Regions from separate parts of the Gordonia sp. SL306 genome, predicted to be linked through region 3. Evidence: predicted binding sites of a transcription regulator. Region 3 holds the regulator's gene; each other region holds the start of a gene.
The links. The regulator LexA, encoded in region 3, represses DNA repair genes until DNA is damaged. The targets are predictions, from matches to a motif close to CGAACANNTGTTCG.
Positions count from the first base shown of each region.

Region 1: a site for LexA is predicted at 2,728-2,741, ahead of OVA31_RS07465 (HNH endonuclease signature motif containing protein). Genes of this name have one in related genera too.
Region 2: a site for LexA is predicted at 1,743-1,756, ahead of OVA31_RS05290 (DUF222 domain-containing protein). Genes of this name have one in related genera too.

Region 1 is NZ_CP113063.1:1,643,052-1,649,877, forward strand. It holds gene OVA31_RS07445 (Rieske 2Fe-2S domain-containing protein) at 1-1,011, shown strand, start outside; gene OVA31_RS07450 (cysteine hydrolase) at 1,008-1,628, shown strand; gene OVA31_RS07455 (hypothetical protein) at 1,625-1,900, shown strand; gene OVA31_RS07460 (hypothetical protein) at 2,172-2,654, shown strand; gene OVA31_RS07465 (HNH endonuclease signature motif containing protein) at 2,770-4,350, shown strand; gene OVA31_RS07470 (hypothetical protein) at 4,316-4,618, opposite strand; gene OVA31_RS07475 (class I adenylate-forming enzyme family protein) at 4,633-6,162, opposite strand; gene OVA31_RS07480 (coniferyl aldehyde dehydrogenase) at 6,167-6,826, opposite strand, start outside.
Region 2 is NZ_CP113063.1:1,184,168-1,190,993, forward strand. It holds gene OVA31_RS05280 (amino acid permease) at 1-570, opposite strand, end outside; gene OVA31_RS05285 (TetR/AcrR family transcriptional regulator) at 795-1,454, shown strand; gene OVA31_RS05290 (DUF222 domain-containing protein) at 1,806-3,371, shown strand; gene OVA31_RS05295 (MarR family winged helix-turn-helix transcriptional regulator) at 3,394-3,897, shown strand; gene mmsB (3-hydroxyisobutyrate dehydrogenase) at 3,940-4,809, opposite strand; gene OVA31_RS05305 (acyl-CoA dehydrogenase family protein) at 4,854-6,020, opposite strand; gene OVA31_RS05310 (CoA-acylating methylmalonate-semialdehyde dehydrogenase) at 6,026-6,826, opposite strand, start outside.
Region 3 is NZ_CP113063.1:4,745,804-4,752,629, reverse strand. It holds gene hrpA (ATP-dependent RNA helicase HrpA) at 1-3,280, shown strand, start outside; gene nrdR (transcriptional regulator NrdR) at 3,300-3,791, opposite strand; gene OVA31_RS21755 (LysM peptidoglycan-binding domain-containing protein) at 3,894-4,445, opposite strand; gene lexA (transcriptional repressor LexA) at 4,684-5,442, shown strand; gene OVA31_RS21745 (putative PEP-binding protein) at 5,460-6,826, opposite strand, start outside.

The DNA of each region.
Region 1 (6,826 bases), 2.3 Mb from region 3:
GAGGTTCCGTTCACCTGGAAGGTCACCGGGTGGTTCGTGATCGGCTGGTCACCGGAGTTCCCCGCGGGAGAGACGAAACCGCTGCACTACTTCGGGGAAGACCTCGTCGCGTACCGCGACGACTCGGGTGAGCTCCACGTGATGACCGGCCACTGCAAGCACCTCGGCGCTCATCTCGGACACGGCGGCAAGGTGGTCGGCGACTGCGTCGAGTGTCCGTTCCACGGCTGGCGGTGGGGCCCCGACGGCTCCAACCGCTACATCCCGTACGAGCCCGACCGGCCCAACAAGGTCCTGAAGCTCCAGGTCTATCCGGTCCGCGAGCAGTACGGCATCGTCTTCATGTGGTACCAGCCCGAAGGTAAACCACCGCAGTGGGACCTACCCGACATCTTCGCCAAGTTCCCAGAGATCACGGCCGGACCTGAGGAGTACTACCGGATCTATCCCGAGTTCTCGCGTCGTGCCGAGCGAGAGCCGGTGCACCCGCAGATCGTCGCGGAGAACGGGCCGGACAGTTCACACTTCCGCTATGTGCACGGCGCGAGCGTCACCCCGGTGTGCCTGGAATGGGAGGCCGTCGACAACGAGTGGCGCTTCCTCACGGGCTGGCCGGACGCGGACAGCGATGATCCCGACAAGATGTCGTTGCGCATCCACAGCCACTTCTCGGGGCTCGGCTACGCGATGAGCGCCTTCGAGGGCGCTCAGAATCACCGGCTCATCTTCGCGTGCACCCCCGTCGACGACGGCCACTCGGATCTCTTCTATTCGATCTGGTGGCCGAAGCGTGGCGACGACGAGTCCGACATCCCGCCCGAGGACGTCCAGCGGAAGGTCGAGAACCGTTTCCTCGTGACCGTCTTCGAGGATCTCGGGATCTGGCGCTACCAGAAGTACGTGGAGCGGCCGCCACTCGCGCGCATCGACGCGAAACCGTACATGGCGATGCGGCGGTGGGCGACCCAGTTTTACGACGTGCCACCGGTCGACACGCACGCGAGCGTATGAGCGCGACGCTGGCGGAACTCGTCGACCCACGCCATACCGCGATCGTCACCCAGGAATGCCAGGGTGCGGTCGTCGGTCCGGATGCCGGTCTGAAGGCCCTGGCCGACGAGGCGCGCCGCGAGGCGCTGCCCAACATCGGCAGGCTCCTCAAGGTGGCCCGCGATGTCGACGTGCCCGTCGTGCACTGCCTGGTCGCCAGACGCGGCGACGGGCTCGGCTCCAACCACAACGCCAAGCTGTTCGAGGTCGGCCGCAGCCAGGTGTCGATCGCACCGGGCAGCCCGGGAGCCTCCTTGGTGCCCGAACTCGGACCGGAGCCATCCGATGTGGTCCTCACGCGTCTCCACGGCCTCGGCCCGATGGGCGGCACCGACCTCGACGCAGTGCTGCGCAATCTGGGGATCACGACCATCGTCGCCGTCGGCGTCTCACTGAACGTCGCGATCCCGAACCTCGTGATGGACGCGGTCAACGCGTCGTATCGGGTCGTGCTCCCGCGCGACGCGGTTGCCGGCGTGCCGCCCGAATATGGTGAAGCCATGATCCGCAACACCTTACGGATGTTGTGCACAGTAACGACCACGGATGAGTTGTCGTCGGCCTGGGGTCGGCCGTGAGGGTCGACGACGTCCTGGCGACCACTGACCCGGACCCGTCCCGCGCTTTCGTCTTGCCGGACTCCGTGCCGGCAACGCCTGCGATCACCCGGTTCGTCGCGGCGATGCGCAGGATGCAGGACCTCGCCCGCGCCGCCCAAGCCGACGACACCGCACGGGATCTCGCCGCCGAGCAGATCGAGGCCGACGTCCGAGACTCTCGAACCGCATCTCGTGCCACCCGGAGGTTACGGACATCTGGGACGGCATCGGCTACCCGGTCGGTCTCGTGATGGACGATCAGACCGTGGTCGCAGGGGAACGTCCGCTGAGTCGAACCGCCTTCCTCCACGTCGACCACCGAGGCGTCACTCCCATCCATCGACCGCTCGAGGCACGCGGACGCGTCTCGCGTCTGGACGGACGGAAGGCCTTCGTCGAGGCCGAGATGATCGACGAGACGGGACCATACTCTCCCGGGCGAACGACCTGATGATTCTCCTGCTCCCCCACCAGCCGTAGACACGGGTGGCTCTGGCTGCCGCGTGGAGTTAGGTTGGCGCGATGGCGAAGTCTCTGGGGCAGCGGGGGTACGAGCAGGTCCTGACGGCAGTCTGGACGCCCCACGCCGGTGTCGAGGTGCCGGGGATCGACCTCCCTGCAGAGTGGGAAGTGGCACTACATCGGGTCGGTCACGACCTGCGCGCCCGCCAATACGCCGGCCGGATCGAACGCATCGACTGGATCGGCGAGTACGACGACCACAGCGGCTATGTGGCCGTGCTGAGTTCGGTCACGAGCGAGGGGCAACCCGCCCAAGGACTGGGCACCTGCGAAGCGGCGCCGCTCGACAGCACCGAGAACGAGATTGCCCGATACCTGGCAAATGTCGTCCAGGATGAGGTGGCCCGGGCTCACGTCGCCTGGCCGTGGGCAGACGGCGGCGGATTCTGCACGCCGCGGCTCGCCGACGGCGAAGCGGACTGGGTCGACGGGCGCGGCGAGAGTCTCGGTCAGATCGGCCGTTTGGGCGATACTGCGAGATGAACAATGGGCTCCCGAAGTTCTTCAGATCGCTCTCGAAACGGGCTTGCGCAGCGGCAGACCATGCATTAGACTTCGAACATACGTTCGATTCGATGCTTCCGGGGGGTGCAGCGCGATGGCGTACGACGTGGAATCCGCTGTGACTGCGCGCTACCGTCAGCTGCACGAGTTACTGGACGAGATCGACCAACTCGAGACCACCGCCGCAACCGACACCGAAATCGTCGCTGCCGCAGAGTCTCACGAACGCGCCGCTCGGCGGATGAGCTGGATCGGACACCGTCGGGTGTTGGACGTCTCCGACCGTGACGCACACCGCAAGTCCGGCTACCGGTCGCTGGCCGATTTCATGTCCTACCGGCTGCGCATCAGCGATCCCCGGCGCCGGATGAAGCAGATGGAGGCGGTGGGCCGGATGTATTCGATCGTCGGCGAACTCCTGCCACCGCGCTGCCCGAACACCGCGCAAGCACTGGCCGAGGGCGCCATCGGTCCCGCTCACGTCCAGGCAGTCCTGGAGACACTCGACCGCATTCCCGCGGCTATACCCGTCGACGAGAAGGACGCGGCCGAGGCCATGTTCGCCGATCTGGCCCGCGAACACACTCCGGGCGAACTCACCGACCTGGGCGCGCGTCTGCTCGCTCACCTGGACCCGAACGGCACCCTCACCGACGACCGCGACCGCAAGAGGCAGCGCGGATTGAGCCTCGGCAAGCAGGACGCCCAGTCCATGAGCAAACTCCGCGGCAGCCTCGACCCCACAACCCGCGCCATGTTCGACGTCGTACTCGCGGCCTGGGCGGAACCGGGAATGAACAACCCCGACGACGACCGATCGCCTGCCGGGATGAAGGACAGTGCCGACCCGACAACGCTCAAAGAAGCTGCCCAGCGCGACAACAGGACACCAGCGCAACGCAACCACGATGCACTCAAGGCCCTGCTCGAGACAGCTCTGGACGGCGGGGCCCTCGGCACCAGCCACCGCGGCCTGCCACCGCACCTGATCGTCAAGATCACCGAATCCGAACTCCGCGACCTCGCAGGCGTCGGACACACCGCCACCGGTGCCCGTTTGCCGATCAGCGACGTCGTCGAGCTGGCGGCCCGCGCCCAAATGCATCTGGCCGTGTTCGCCGACCACACCGCACAATCGCTCTACCTCGGCACCGCCAAGAGATTCGCCAACCAGGCACAGCGATTCATGCTCTTCGCCCAGCCCGGCGGGAGCGGCTGCTCGTGCCCCAGCTGCAGCCAACCGTTCACACAGGTGGAAATCCATCACGCCGAACGAGATTGGGCCGACGGCGGACACACCGACATCAACCAACTCGCACCGGCATGCCCCCGGCACAACCGAATGGTCGGCCCCAAACCCGGGCAATGGACCACCCGCATCATCCGAGAAGGGCCCGACGCCGGACAGGCCGAATGGACACTCAACACCGACGGCACCGGCCCACCTCCACCTGCGCGCGTCAATCGCGTGCACAACATCGGCGAACTCTTCCATCGTTACGTACGCGAAGAGGCGATGCCCCCTGCCCACAGCTCGGTCGAGCCGAGCACACCGCCGGTTCGCGACAACCGGTCGATCGCCGAGCACCGCCTCGGCCGGCTACTCGCCCGCGGATGCCCCCAACGAGCCCGGGTCGACATCAGTCACTGGCCGGCAACGCTTTCGACTCCTTGAACACGAGAGCCGCATCGCCCACCGACAATGCACCGGCACCCGCCTTCGTCACCAGGACCTCGGCACCTCCCTCGTCGACGTAACGCTTGCCGAGCACCGTTCCGCCCGCGAACCGATCATCGAGAGAGACACCATCAGCCGTCGGAGCACCCACTTCCACCATCGCGACCCCGCCGCACCGTAGATCGTCCAGCGAATCCGCCGGGCTGATCACGACGACCTGGGTGTCGCACACCTGGCTCGCCATCCGACTACCACTCTTGATCATCACCTGCTCCTTTGCTATTCGGCCCGCACCGGGCGAAGTTCCGCAACCAGAACGCGCCGCAGAAGTTTCCCTGTCGGAGTGGTCGGCAGATCGTCGCGGAACACCACTCGATCAGGCGTCCGGGAGCCACGCAGTCGATCGCGGACAAAAGCCCGCAGCTCTTCGGGATCCGGATCGGCGCCGGCCCTCGGCACCACGACGGCGACCATCGCCTGACCCCACTCGACGTCGTCCACACCGATCACGGCCACCGACCGGACCTGCGGGTGCTCCACCAGCACATCCTCCACTTCGGCCGGCGCGATGTTCTCCCCACCACGGATGATCGTGTCGTCGGAACGGCCGCCGATGTACAGGTAGCCATCCGCATCGAAGCTCGCGACGTCCTTCGTCGGAAACCATCCGTCTCCGTCCAGCACGGACCCGATGTCGGAGTACTTCCCGGATACCTGCGGGCCCCGGATGAACAGCTCACCGGTCTCGCCGACGGGCACCACGTCTCCGGACTCATCGCGGATCTGCAGTTCGACCCCGGGCACCGGACGCCCCACCGATCCCAGCCGCCGTGCGATGGCCGGTTCGTCGGTTCCGAGGGCGTCTCGATGATCATCCGGTGTGAGAACCGTTATGGTGGAACTGGTTTCGGTCAGGCCGTAGGCATTCACGAGACCGACGTGCGGCAGCAGTTCCAGTGTCCGGCGCACCAACGGCAGCGGGACCTTGGCCCCGCCATACGCGAGGTTGCGCAGAGAAGGCAGCTTGGCCTCCTCGGCCTCGATGACGGCGACGATCCGGTCGAGCATCGTCGGGACCACGGTCGCCGTCGTGATGCGCTCCTCTTCCACCAGCCGCACCCATGCGCCCGGCTCGAATTGGCGCTGATAGACCATCCGGCGTCCCGCGAAGAGGTTGGTGAGCGCCGCACCCACGCCCGCTATGTGATAGGGCGGAACACAGATCAACACCGCGTCGCCAGGGTCCGCCGAAGCGAAATCGACTGTGCCCATGACATAGTTGGTCAGATTCCCGTGGGTGAGCTCGACAGCCTTCGGGCGAGACGTCGTCCCCGAGGTGAACAGCACCACCGCCACCGTCTCGGGATCTATGGCAACGCCGCCGCGGTAGCCATCGAACTCGGGCAGTGGATCTTCGAGTGGCGGCGTCTCGGTCGACGCCAGGAAGTCGGCGGAATCGACGGTGTGTATGCCTGCACCCTCGACCACACCGACGTACTCGGAGTCCGCGATCACCATCGGATCGGGCAACCTTCCGATGAGCTCGCGCAACGCCGATTCGCCGAGGCGGTAGTTCAGCGGCGTGAACGCGAGACCGGCGCGCGCCGAGGCAAAGATCAGGAGTGGCAACAGAACCCCACCGGTTCCGACATACACGACGTGCCCCGCCCCGGTAGCGGCAATCCGGTCCGCACCTCGGGCACTCATACGGTCGATGTCGGCCACAGTCACCCGCACGTCGTCTGATGCGATGGCGATCCGTTCCGGGTCGGTCGAGACCGCCATTTCCAGCAGCAAAGGAATACTCATGAGGTCACCTCAGGTCGGATGTGGTTGGTACCGAAGCGGACACGAGCCGACCGTCACCACCGAGTCTGCGCCGCGTGCGGCGGCGCGCGCTCCGGATCGTGATGGCGGCGATCGCCCGCGCTGCGCGGCTGAACGGCTGGACCGCGCTGGACGTGGTCACACTGAACGGAAGATCCGAGCCGACGACGGTGCGGCGGTGACTGAACGTGTCGAACCCCGCCTTGCCATGGTAGGCCCCCATCCCACTGTTGCCCACACCGCCGAAAGGCGCTGCCGCAGGCAACATATGCAGACCGAACTCGTTGCGCGCGACTCCGCCACTGCGCGTGTACCGCAGGTACTCCCGGAAATCGGCCCGGTCGGGACCGAACCAGTACGTGACCAGCGGCGACGGCCGGGCATTGACGTGGTCGACGACTTCGGAGAGCTGATCGTACGGCTTGACCACGAGTACCGGGCCGAAGATCTCCTCGTGCGCGATCCTCATCCGATCGTCGACGTCGCGCACGATGGTCGGCGGGATCTTCCGCGATTCCGGATCGGGCAGATCCTCACCCTGCGGGACAACGGTTTCGACACGTGCGCCATGTAGACGCGCATCCTCGATCAACCCGATCACGCGATCGAAATTCGCCTGGTTCACACTCGCCGGATACTCGGGGTC
Region 2 (6,826 bases), 1.8 Mb from region 3:
GATGCGGCTCATCCAGGAGATGCCGACGCAGTTGATGGCCGTGACGATGACGAGCAGGATCGAACCGAGCAGCACCGCGTTGGCGGCACCGCTGGTACTGGTCAGGGTCGGGTCGTCGCCGATGATCTGGAACCCGCTCCACACCGACGGCAGGACCACCTGCAGTGCAATGGCCGCGGCCGAGGCCGTGACGACCTGGGCGATCATCATGAACCAGCCGCCGAACCAGCCGATCACCTCTCCGCCCATTCGCCGCGACCACTGGTAGATGGCGCCCGAGATCGGGTAGCGCGCGGCGATCTCCGCGAAGCAGAGCGCAACCAGGAACTGACCTGCGTAGACGATGGGCCACGTCCAGAAGAACGCCGGCCCGCCGAACCCGAAGCCCAGGCCGAACAGCTGAAAGATCGTGGTGAGGATCGACACGAAGGAGAAGCCGGCGGCGAACGACGCGAACGTGCCGAGAGATCGGTGCAACTGTTGGTCATAGCCGAACTCGGACAGATCATCGGCATCGCCGCCCGACGATGTCGGCGGCTCGGCCGGAGGGGTGATGGCGGTGGAGGTCATGATCGTTCGCCTCTCTGCTGAGGGTCGGGAGCTCCACGGTGAGCTTTTATCTGTCGAGTGACAGATAACCGTTCGGCGATTTCTGTCGAATGACAGAAATGTTTCGAACCGGAAAACGCACGCTACGTCTGTGTAACACCACCCCAGGTCAGCGCGTCGGCACGGGCGGTAACGGTGCACTAGGGTGATTCTGTCGACCGACCAACAACACGAACGGGGACGAGATGGCGACGCCTCCGGCTTCATCGCGCACGGCCGCGAGCCCGGGACGGCCACGGCTCGTCAAGCCGAAACGCCGGGGCGAGACCGCCCGCGACGAGATCCTCGACGCCGCAGCCGAGCTGTTCACCCGCCACGGGTACACCGGGACGTCGACGCGGATGATCGCCGACGCCGTCGGAGTCCGGCAGGCATCGCTATATCACTATTTCAAGACCAAGGACGACATCCTGGCCGCTCTGCTCGCGACCACCGTCGATCCCTCACTCGAGCAGGCGCGTGAGCTCCTGACGTCCGAGGGGGAACCGCTGCAACGCCTGCTCGATCTCGCCCGCTACGACGTCACGCAGCTTGCGGCAGCGCGGTGGAACCTCGGCGCACTCTATTTGTTGCCCGAGCTGGCCGACGTGAGGTTCGGCGAGTTCCGCGCCGCCCGCCAGGAATTGTCGGCCGCATACGAAGCGCTCGCCACCGCGGCCCTGGCCGACGTGTCCGACACTCGCGGACTGTTGCCCTTCCGGCTCGTCGAGTCGGTCATCATGATGCGGTCCGACGAGACACGCGGCGAACTCGGCGCTCACACGGTCACCGGACTGGTCGACACCATCGTGGGCGCCATCGAGATGCTGATGGAGCACAAGCCGACGCAATCGGCCGACGAGTAGGGCTGAGAGGAGCCTCCGGAAGCGAGGAAGTCCCGGCTCGTCGAGCGAGATCTTCACTCGAATCACATTGTGGGGATGTCGAATACATTTGCAGGGAGATATCTCCTGCCTCAGGTCACCGACTGAGATTCTCTGGTTTGCCAACCCGGCAATCACATTCCGCTGCCGATCGGATTCACGTCGATCGCGGCTGAGCCGAATCTTGTCGGTGTCGTGCCTTAGATTGGTTGTCAGCAGGATCGGTTGATGATGAATCCGAGGTCGGCCTCCGTTGTTGGGGCTGGTTTTCGAAGAGATATGTGGGAACGGTCCTGGTGTTCCCTGATCTCTTCGTGCGAAAGGGTGTCCTCGGTGTCGGGTCCGGCGTGGTCGTTGTCGTCGTGGTGGGGTGTCGCCTCACCATGGCCCGACCTCGCACCGCTGTTCACCGGCGATGTCGGTGCCGACGAGATCCCCGACGCCGACACCAACGACCTCGTGGGCTCGTTCGTCGCACTGCAACGCGGCCAGTCGTTTCTGGCGTGGCAGCGCTACCGCACCGCGGCCGAGCTGCATTCCCGGATCGTCGGCAACACTCCCGATCCGCACGCGTTGTTCCTCAAGGATGGTTTCGCCGACTGCGCCGCCCGGATCGCGGTGGCGTTGAGCATCACCCAGCAAGCCGCCGAAAAAGTCATCAACCAAGCCCTCGCGTTGCGCGACCGGCTACCCCTGATCGCCGAACGTCTCCGTGACGGACGTATCTCGGCCGAACTGGTCGCGACGATCATCTCCCGCACCGACCTGATCGACGGCCACGACCACGCGACCCTCATCGACGGTGAGATCGCGGCCGCCCTCGACCTCCATCAAGGAGCATGGTCACGCGAACGCCTGCAGGACATGGTCGACCGGATCGTATTCCGGCATGATCCCGACGCCGTACGCGAACAACGCCGCCGCGCCCTCGACGCGCGCGGCATGTGGGTGCACGCCGGGAAAGATGGCACGGCCACACTGACCGCGACCATGGCGGCCGAGAACGCACGCATCGCCGCAGCCGCAGTGAAAGCCCTGGCCGCCGCGGTGTGCGAGTGCGATGGCCGCACCCGACAGCAACGCGCGTCGGATGCCATGTTCGCCCTGTTGTCGGGTACCCCCTTCGAATGCCAATGCGGTACGTCGCAATGCGGCGCCCAGATCCCCGAACCCGCCACCATCCCGCCGGTCGACTCCACGGTCGTCATCCACGTCGTCTGCGACGAAGCCACCCTCAACGGCACCGCCGACCATGCCGGCTATGTCGCCGGGCACGGGGTGGTCTCCGACGAGCACGTCCGCGATCTCGCCGCGCGCCCCGACGCCGTCATCAAACGGCTCGTCCCGCCGGGCACACCCCAGAACCCGGACGGCTCATTCACGCTGCCCGCACATCTGACGTCCGACCCGTATCGGCCGTCGGCCGCCCTGGACACCTTCGTACGGATTCGCGATGGCTACAGCGTCATCCCCGGCAACACCACCTCGTCCTTCGACGCCGACGTCGACCACGTCGCCGAATACGATCACCACTTCCCCGCGTTCGGCGGGCAGACCACCCCCGACAACCTCAACGCCAAAGACCGCTTCGGGCACCTGCTCAAAACCTTCGGCAACTGGGTCGACGACCAGTACCGCGACCACACCGGCAGATTGCGCACCGAACTCACCACCCCGGAAGGACTGATCATCTCCGGCGTCCCCGAACACCTCGACATCCTGTTCCCTGGACTGCGCCGCATCCGATTCACCGCGCCATCGCAAGCACCACCGTTATCCACGCCGGGACCGCAGCCATCACCGCCCACCCGCTCGCAGAGCCGGGTGGCGGCCAAGCACGCCCGCAGACAACAAGAACGCGAACGCAACCGCAAACGCCGCGAGGCCACCGACGACTGATGCGATCGCTAAGGTGATCTGCATGGCAGGCCGCAGCATGCGTTTCGATCCGATCGCCGAGGCGCGTCAGAACTGGTCCGATGCCGGCTGGGGCGACGTCGCCGACGGGATGGTCGCGGTCACCTCGGTCATGCGTGCCCACCAGATCCTGCTGGCCCGCGTCGAATCGGCGTTACGCCCCTACGATCTGAGCTTCTCCCGTTTCGAATTGCTACGGCTGCTGGCATTCTCCCGGCAGGGCGCTTTGCCGATCACCAAGGCGAGTGACCGGCTGCAAGTCCATGTCACCAGCGTCACCCACGCGATCCGGCGCCTCGAGGAGGCCAAGCTGGTCCGCCGCGTGCCTCATCCGACCGATGGACGCACGACTCTGGTGGAGATCACCGACCTCGGCCGCTCGACCGTCGAGGACGCGACGGCCACGCTCAACACCGAGGTGTTCGGCGACGTCGGGATGAGCGACGACGAGATGGCCGCGATGGTGACGGCGATTCAGTCGCTTCGGCGAGACGCCGGGGACTTCTGAGCCTCGCCTCACGTCAGAAACGTCATTGCGCGGGTTGCTGGTTCAGTGCAGCGACGTGATGATCGCGCTGAAGTCCAGGCCGGCGTGCTGTTCGGCAAATGCCTTGTACAGCTGGGCGGCATGGGTACCGAGTGGCGCCCGGGACCCGGTGCTGGCCACCGCATCCATCGCCAGACCCAGATCCTTGTTCATCAGTGCCGTCGCAAAGCCGGGCTTGAAATCGTTGTTCGACGGCGAGGTCGGGACCGGACCGGGAACCGGACAGTTGGTCTGGACCGCCCAGCAGTTGCCGGTGGCACCGGTGATCACGTCGTAGAGCGCCTGGTCGGAGAGTCCGAGCTTTTCGGCGAGCACGAACGCTTCACCGACCGCGATCTGCTGAACGGCGAGCACCATGTTGTTGCACACCTTCGCGGCCTGGCCCGCGCCGGCGCTGCCACAGTGGATCACCTTGCCCGCCATCGGGTCCAGCGTCGAGCGCGCGGCGATGAACGCGTCGTCCGCACCGCCGACCATGAAGGCGAGCGTGCCCGCGACCGCACCCTTCACCCCGCCGGACACCGGGGCGTCGAGTTGGGCGAAGCCGTGCTCGGCGGCCTGCTCGTTGATCTCCCGCGCGTCATCGACCGAGATGGTGGAGCTGTCGATGAAGAGCGCGCCGGTCGGCGCCGCGGGCAGGATGTCGGCGTAGCACTTCTTCACGATCGGCCCGCTCGGGAGCATCGTGATCACCACTTCGGCTGCCGCCACGGCCTCGACCGCCGTCGGGAAGGTCTCGACACCGTTCCCCTGCGCAGTCTTCACCGCCTCCGGCACCGGATCGAACCCGTGCACGGTGTGTCCGGCCGTCACCAGGTTCGCCGCCATCGGCCCACCCATGTTGCCCAGTCCCAGAAAGGCGATCGTCGTCATTGTCGAATCTCCCAATGTGAATTCGGTTGTGCTGGTGAATCAGTTCAGTTCTCGCGATAGCGCGCGGCGATCGACCGTCCGACCACGACGCGCATGATCTCGTTCGTGCCCTCCAGTATCCGGTGCACACGCAGATCCCGGACGATCTTCTCCAGACCGTATTCGGTGAGATAGCCGTATCCGCCGTGGAGTTGCAGCGCCTGATCGGCCACCGTGAAGCAACTGTCGGTGACGAATCGTTTGGCCATCGCGCACTGCTCCACCTTGTCGGGTGCGCCGGCATCGAGGGCAGCCGCTGCCTGCCACAGCATCAATCGCGAGGCCTGCAGGGAGGTGGCCATGTCGGCGAGGGTGAACCGGATGGTCGGCTCGTCGATCAGCGCACCTCCGAATGCCTTCCGCGATGCGACATAGGTCGCGGCACGGTCGAACGCCGCCTGCGCACCGCCCAGAGAGGACGCCGCGATGTTGAGCCGACCGCCGTTGAGGCCGTTCATCGCGATCCCGAAACCGATGCCTTCCTCACCGCCGAGGAGGTTGGCGGCAGGCACCCGGACCTCGTCGAGGATGACCTGCGCGGTGGGCTGGGCGTGCCAGCCCATCTTGCGCTCCTGCGCACCGAAACTCAGTCCCGGAGCGTCCTTTTCGACGAGGAAGGTGGAGATCCCACGGGCGCCGCTGTCGCCGGTGCGGGCCATCAGCACGTAGACGTCGCTGGTACCAGCACCGGAGATGAACTGCTTGACGCCGGTGAGGACGTAGTCGTCGCCGGATCGGACCGCCCTGGTGGACAACGCCGCCGCATCCGAGCCCGCGCCGGGCTCGGTGAGGCAGTAGCTGGCCACCGCTTCCATCGACGCGAGACGTGGAACCCAGTGGGCACGCTGATCGTCGGTGCCATAATGATCGACCATCCAGGCACACATGTTGTGGATGGACAGGAAGGCTGCGACCGCCGGATCCGCCGAGGCAAGCTGCTCGAAGATCCGCACGCCGTCGAGCCGACGCAGGCCACTGCCCCCGACATCCTCCGAGCAGTAGATCGCACCCATGCCGAGCTCGGCCGCCTCGCGCAATTCGTCAACCGGAAAGTGGTGGTTCTCATCCCATTCCAGCGCAAACGGCGCCAGCCTCTTGGCCGCGAATCCGGCCGCGGTCTCGACGATGACGCGTTCGTCCGCGTCGAGACCGCCGTCGGTGATCATCGTCATCGACATCAATCCATCGTCGGGATGACGAACTCGGCGCCGTCCTTGACACCGGACGGCCATCGGGTCGTGACGGTCTTGGTCTTGGTGTAGAACTGGATCGATGCCGGGCCGTGTTGGTTGAGGTCCCCGAATCCGGACCGCTTCCAGCCGCCAAAGGTGTAGTAGGCCACCGGAACCGGGATCGGCACGTTCACGCCGACCATGCCGACGTTGACCCGTGCGGTGAAGTCACGGGCGGCGTCGCCGTCCTGCGTGAAGATCGCGACACCGTTGCCGTACTGGTGATCCGAGGCCAGCGCGAGCGCCTCCTCGTAGTCGGCGGCCCGCACGATCTGCAGCACCGGGCCGAAGATCTCGTCCGTGTAGCTCGTCATGTCCTTGGTGACGTGATCGAAAAGGGTCGGCCCGATGAAGAACCCGTTCGAGAGGTCCTCGTCGCCGTACTGCTGCTCGTCACTGCTCCGCTCGCGCCCGTCGATGACGAGTTCGGCACCTTCCTCGACGCCCTTGCCGATATAGCCCTTCACGCGCTCGAGTGCGGCGGCCGTGACCAGCGGCCCGTAGTCGGCCTTGGGGTCGAGACTGTGGCCGACGCGCAACGCGTTGACCTTGTCGACGAGCTTGGCCCGCAGGCGTTCGGCGGTCTGCTCACCGACCGGAACCGCGACGCTGATCGCCATGCACCGCTCGCCGGCACTGCCATAGCCTGCGCCGATCAGCGCATCGACGGCCTGATCCAGGTTGGCATCCGGCATGACGATCATGTGGTTCTTGGCGCCACCGAAGCACTGTGAGCGCTTGCCGTT
Region 3 (6,826 bases):
CGACCTCAAGGTCATCATCACCTCGGCGACCATCGAGCCCGATCGGTTCGCGCGGCACTTCGCATCCGACGAACCCGCGGGCGGCAACCGGCTCACCGGTGACGTGCCCATCCTGGAGGTGTCCGGGCGTGCGTATCCCGTCGAGGTCCGATACCGGCCGTTCGGGGACGACCGGGATCCCGATTCCGATCATCGCGACCTCGATCAGGTCCAAGCCGTCGACCAGGCCGTCGGCGACCTGTGGTCGTCGCACCGCACCGGCGACATCCTGGTGTTCCTGCCGACCGAACGGGACATCCGCGAGACCGCGGACGCGTTGCGCCATCGTGTCGCGTCGGGTGCCGAGATCGTCCCGCTCTTCGCGCGGCTGTCGATCGCCGACCAGCAACGCGTCTTCGCGCCGTCGAGCGGGCGGCGGATCGTCCTCGCCACCAACGTCGCCGAGACGTCGCTGACCGTTCCGGGTATCCGCTACGTCATCGACACGGGCACCGCCCGCATCTCGCGCTACTCAACACGGTCGAAGGTGAACCGACTTCCCATCGAGCCGATCTCCCAGGCCTCCGCCCGGCAGCGGGCCGGGCGCTGTGGCCGTGTCGCACCGGGCATCTGCATCCGCCTGTACTCCGAGGAGGATTTCGACAACCGCCCCGCGTTCACCGACCCAGAGATCCTGCGGACCAATCTCGCCGCGGTGATCCTCCAGATGGCCGCCCTGCACATCGGTGACGTGTCGGCATTCCCCTTCGTGCAGCCGCCCGACGCGCGCGCCATCCGTGACGGCATGGCCGTGCTCACCGAGCTCGGCGCGATCCGTGAGACCGCTCGCGACGATCACGAGCCGGTCCTCACCCGGATCGGGCGTGACATGGCCCGGATACCGGTGGATCCCCGTCTGGCACGGATGCTGATCTCCGCACACGAACTCGGGTGTCTCGACCACGTCCTGGTGATCGCCGCGGCGTTGTCGGTGCCAGATGTGCGCGAACGGCCTGCGGAACATCGCGAGGCCGCCGGCACCTCGCATCGACGGTTCGCGGTGCCGGGTTCGGAGTTCCTCTCGTATCTCGAGCTCTGGGAGTATCTGAACGATCGGCGACAGGAGTTGTCCGGTAATCGGTTCCGACGGATGTGTGAGAGCGAGTTCCTCCACTTCCTGCGAATCCGGGAATGGCAGGAACTCCATCGCCAGTTGTCACGGATCGTCTCCGACCTCGATTGGACCGCCACCGCGTCGCCACGCGACGCCGACGCCATCCACCGTTCGATCCTGTCCGGACTGCTGGGCAACATCGCAGTCCGCCAGGGCGATTCACGCGACTACATCGGTGCCCGAAACACATCGCTGGCGATCTTCCCCGGCTCGTCGCTCGCCCGTAAACCACCTCCCTTCATCATGGCCGCTGAGATCCTCGAGACCTCACGGCTGTTCGCGCACACCGTCGCCGGCATCGATCCGCTCTGGGCCGAGAAACTCGCGGGCGACCTCGTCCGCCGGTCGTACAGCGAGCCGCACTGGTCGGCCAAGCGCGCGTCGGCGATGGCCTACGAGCGGGTTACTCTCTACGGGGTCACCCTCGTCGCCCAGCGACGCGTTCCCTACGGCGCGATCGATCCGCCGACCTCACGGGAGATGTTCATCCGCCACGCCCTGGTCGAGGGCGACTGGCGCACCGATCATGTGTTCTTCCACCGCAATCGGGATCTCCTCGAGGCGGCCGCCGACGTCGAGCATCGCGCGCGTCGTCGCGATCTGGTGATCAGCGAGCAACAGCTCTTCGAGTTCTACGATGCCCGGGTCGGCGCCGACGTCGTGTCGGCGCGGCATTTCGACACCTGGTGGAAGAAGACGCGCCGAGAGCATCCGGACCTGCTCGATCTGAAGCCGGAGGATGTGGCGGCCGATGTCACGGTGGCCGACACCGACTTTCCCGGAGCCTGGCAGCAGGGCGAGACCCGCCTGGAACTGCGCTACCGGTTCGAGCCAGGAGCTCCCGACGACGGGGTCACCGTCGTGATCCCCCGGCCGCTACTCGATCACGTACGACCCGCAGGCTTCGACTGGTCGGTCCCGGGCCTGCGCTCCGAACTCGCCACCGAGCTCGTCAAATCACTGCCCAAGGCCCTGCGCAAGTCGATGGCACCCGCCCAGCGTTTCGCCGACCTCGCGGTCTCGCGATTGACACCCCGGTCGGAGCCACTGGTGACCGGTCTGTCCCGCGAGCTCACCTCGATCACCGGCATGACCGTGTCCCCGGGTGACTTCTCCCTCGATCGCGTCCCTGCCCATCTGACGATGAACTTCGCCGTCACCGACCGCGCCGGGACGGTGGTCGCGAGTGGCAAGTCACTGGCCGACCTGAAGAAGGGTTTCGCCGGGCACGACGACACCTCACGTCCCCGCGCCGTCCACACCTCCTGGACCGACGATGGCATCGGCGATCTACCCGACACCACCACCACAACGGTTGCCGGCCAGACGATCACCCGCTATCCGGGACTCGACGTCGTGCGGGACGACGCTGGACGGGCAACCGGTGTCACGCGGACCGAGTCCGTCACCGCGGCCGAACGCGACCGCAAGCTGACCGACGCGGTGATCGTGTTGTTGGAGACGACGATCCCGACGCTCCCCAAGAAGATCACCGGAACCCTCGACCCGGCCGGACGGCTGGCGCTGAGTCAGAGCCCGTATCGACGACCCGACGATCTGCCGGCCGATTGCACCCGGCGCGCGGTCCGTGACGCCGTGGCCACCCGAGACCTCACCGTCATCCGGACGCCCGGCCAGTTCGCGCGGCTCCGCGATGACCTCAGAACGACTGTGACCGACGCGGCCCCTGAGTATTTCGCGCTCGCCACGGACATTCTCCGGCATCTCGCCCCCCTCCGATCGGAGATCGACCAGGACAGCGGGTCCGTCGCTGCCGACGACGTGGCCGAGCAACTGGAGAACCTCGTCTTCGACGGATTCGTGGCCGCGACCCCACGCAGACATCTCACCGAGATCCCTCGCTATCTCCAGGCGGCGGAGAATCGATTGGCCGATCTCATGGGATCAACGACCCGCGATCGCGATGCCCTCGCCGCGGTCGACCGGGTGATCGCACACTGGAATCAGCGAGTCGCGCAGCTCCCCGTCGGCCGGCGCGATGCCTTCAACGAGTATGCCCATTGGATGGTCGAGGAACTCCGGGTCGGTCTCTTCTCGCAGCGACTCGGTACCGCCTATCCGATCTCCGAGAAGCGGGCGATGCGCGCACTGGACGTGTTCCATTGAGCGCACCGCTCCGACGCCGTCATTCGGAGACGGTCGGCCCCGCAGCGTCCACTGTCTTCTCGTGCGTCAGGTCGCCCTGCAGGTCGTCGATCTCGCGCTGGAAGTCCTCGAGCGAGTCGAACGAGCGGTACACCGACGCAAATCGGAGATAGGCCACCTCGTCGAGCTCACGCAACGGTTTGAGGATCGCCAATCCCACCTCGTTGCTGGGGATCTCGGCCGATCCGGATGCGCGCACCGCATCCTCGACCTGCTGCGCGAGCTGGGCGAGGGCGTCTTCGGCCACGGCACGCCCCTGGCAGGCCCGACGAACTCCGCGCATCACCTTCTCGCGGCTGAACGGTTCGGTGACCCCGTTGCGTTTCGCCACCGACAGCACGGCGCTCTCCACCGTCGAGAACCGGCGACCACACTCCGCACACGAACGGCGCCGTCGGATCGCCTGCCCTTCATCGGCGACACGCGAGTCGATGACCTTGGTGTCTTCGTTCTTACAAAACGGGCAGCGCATGTTGTCCTCACGCACGTCTCGGGACACTCCGGCGCACCGGATGCTCGCTACGCCGTGCCGGTTTCCGGCTGGAACCTGTGCCATGAGAATACCGTCCGTTGCTCAGCGGTATGCGGGCGCGATCAGTGCCTGACCGACCCGGAGTCCCGAGGAGGCCAAGGCGTTGCGCTCGACGATCTGATCGATGACCGACTGGCGCGGCAGATCCGGCGCCACCCGATCGGCGATCGAGCTCAGGGTGTCGCCCTGCCGGACGTGCACCACCTCGGTGCCCACCGGCTGCGGGGCGACGGACGCGGCGTAGTTCGACCCGACGATCGCGACGACCCAGACGAGCGCGGCCAGCGCTCCCCCGACCAGCACGGCAAGCGCGGCCGCACGACGTCGTGCGTAGACCCGCCGCTCATCTGCCGGTGCCGCACACCGGGTGCCGACGATCGTCGTGCCCGCGTTGTATCGACCGTCCGGACGACGGTCGGCCGGACGGGTCGGCTCGACCCTCGCGCCGCGCCTCGGACGCGAACCGACGCCGGAGGTGACCGGCCGTCGCGGCGCCAGCGCCGGTGTCTCGCGGGTCAGGGTGCCACTGCTCGGCACGTGGCGCGCGGGTGTCTCGCGGACGGACGTCTCGCGGGTCAAGGTGGCTGTGCTCATCGTGTCCTCCTGGGATCCGAATCGACCGTTCCCTCGATCACATGTTCGATGGAACGCATGTTCGATTTGTAGCACGCTGCGCCGACAAAGTCTCGACACGCGTCGAACAAATGTTTGAACCTGTCGGCAGGTTCGGTTAACCTCGGCCGTGAGACAACCGATCGACCAGCGATTTTGCGAGGCGAACCCGGTTCCGGCGGCAGCCGACGATGCAACAGCCGACAGGAAGGACTCAGCGATGAGCGACAAGGCCGGCGGGCGGCGTGGAGCCACCCGCGGGATCCACGAGACCGCAGACGCCCCCGACGACTCGTCGGAGCCGGCACCCGTCGTCGCCGAACCCGAGGTCGCCGAGGCGGCTCTCACCGCCCGGCAGCGCGGGGTCCTGGAGTTCATCCGTCAGTCCGTGCGAGAGCGTGGCTACCCGCCCAGCATCCGCGAGATCGGCGACGCCGTCGGACTGACGTCCACGTCGTCGGTGGCGCATCAACTCCGCACCCTGGAACGCAAGGGATTGCTCAAGCGCGACCACAACCGGCCGCGCGCGGTCAACATCCAGGACGGCGACCACACCCCGCCCGGCGGCGCGGCGGCCGGACTGGCCGACGGTCAGGAATTGCCCACACCGACGTTCGTGCCCGTGCTCGGGCGGATCGCCGCAGGCGGACCGATCCTGGCCGAGCAGGCCGTCGAGGACGTGTTCCCGCTACCTCGAGAACTGGTCGGAGAGGGATCGCTGTTCCTGCTGCGCGTCGTCGGCGAGTCGATGATCGACGCCGCCATCTGCGACGGCGACTGGGTCGTGGTCCGGCAGCAGAACGTCGCAGACAACGGCGACATCGTCGCGGCCATGATCGACGGCGAGGCCACCGTGAAGACGTTCAAGCGCAAGGACGGTCACGTGTGGCTGATGCCGCACAACGACCTCTTCGATCCCATCCCGGGCGACGAGGCCGCGATCCTCGGCAAGGTCGTCACCGTGATGCGGCGCGTGTGAGGATCGGCGGCCGAGAGTCAGCCACCGAGCGCCGCGGCCGCGACCGCACGGGCCTCCGCGGGATCGGCGGTTTTCAGCACTGCTTGCGCGGCTGACCGGCACTGGTCGAGGGTCACCTCCGAGAGGCGAGCCCCGACCGGCGCAGCCGCGGCGGGCGCCGCGGACAATGAACTGACGCCCATGCCGACGAGTACACATGCCAGCAGCGGGTCGGCGGCCGCCTCACCGCACACTCCGACCGGTTTGCCCGCCGCCTGACCGGCGCGGGCAACCATGTCGATCAGTGCCAGCGCCGCAGGCTGCCACGGATCCGTCAGTGTGGCGAGTTCGGCGGACATCCGATCCGCGGCCATCGTGTACTGCGTCAGATCATTGGTGCCGATCGAGACGAAGTCGACCTCCGCCATGATCGCGGGAGCCAGGATCGCAGCGGCGGGCACCTCGACCATCACCCCCGCGATCAATCCACGGCGCCGCACTTCGCCCGCGAATTCCGCTGCCTCGGAAGGCGATGCGATCATCGGGGCCATCACCCATGGCGTGGCTCCGCTCTCCTGAGCAGCGGCTGCGATCGCATCGAGCTGCGCCGCGCGGATCTCGGGATGGTCGATCGCGATGCGATTGCCCCGCACACCCAGCGCCGGATTGGCCTCGTTGAGCTGGGTCACGAATTTGAGCGGCTTGTCCGACCCGGCGTCGAGCGTCCGGATCACCACTTTCTGATCGGCGAATGCGTCGATCACCTCGCGGTACAACGTTGTCTGCTCGGCGATCGTCGGGGCCTCGGCCCGCTCGAGGAACGCCAGCTCCGTGCGGAACAATCCGACACCCTCGACGGGATGACCGGATGCGTTTCGTGCCGACGCTCCGTCGGCGACATTCGCGAGCACCGAGACCGGATGCCCGTCCGCGGTCGTCCCGGGTCCCGTCCACGACGCCACCGCGGCGGCCTTGCGACGACTCTCGTCGACGCCGGCCAGCGCCCTCGCCTCGTCGGGTTCGACCTCCAGAGTGCCCGCCGTGCCGTCGACGAGCACCGTGGTGCCGACGGCCACGGTGGCGAGCTCACCCACTGCCACCACGCATGGAATCCCCAACTGGCGGGCAATGATCGCGGTGTGACTCGTGGGACCTCCGAGACGCGTGACGAGCGCGGTGATCAGCGTCGGATCGAGCCCGGCGGTGTCCGCCGGGGCGAGATCGTCGGCGAGCAGCACCGACGGCACGGGCGGTTCCGGTACGCCGGGCTCGGGTATCCCGAGCAACTCGGCGACCACCCGATCGCGGACGTCGTTGAGATCGGTGACCCGCTCGGCCATCAGTCCGCCGAGCTTGGTGAACATCGCGGCGAACTGTTCGGTCGCCGCCACGGCCGCAGCCGGCG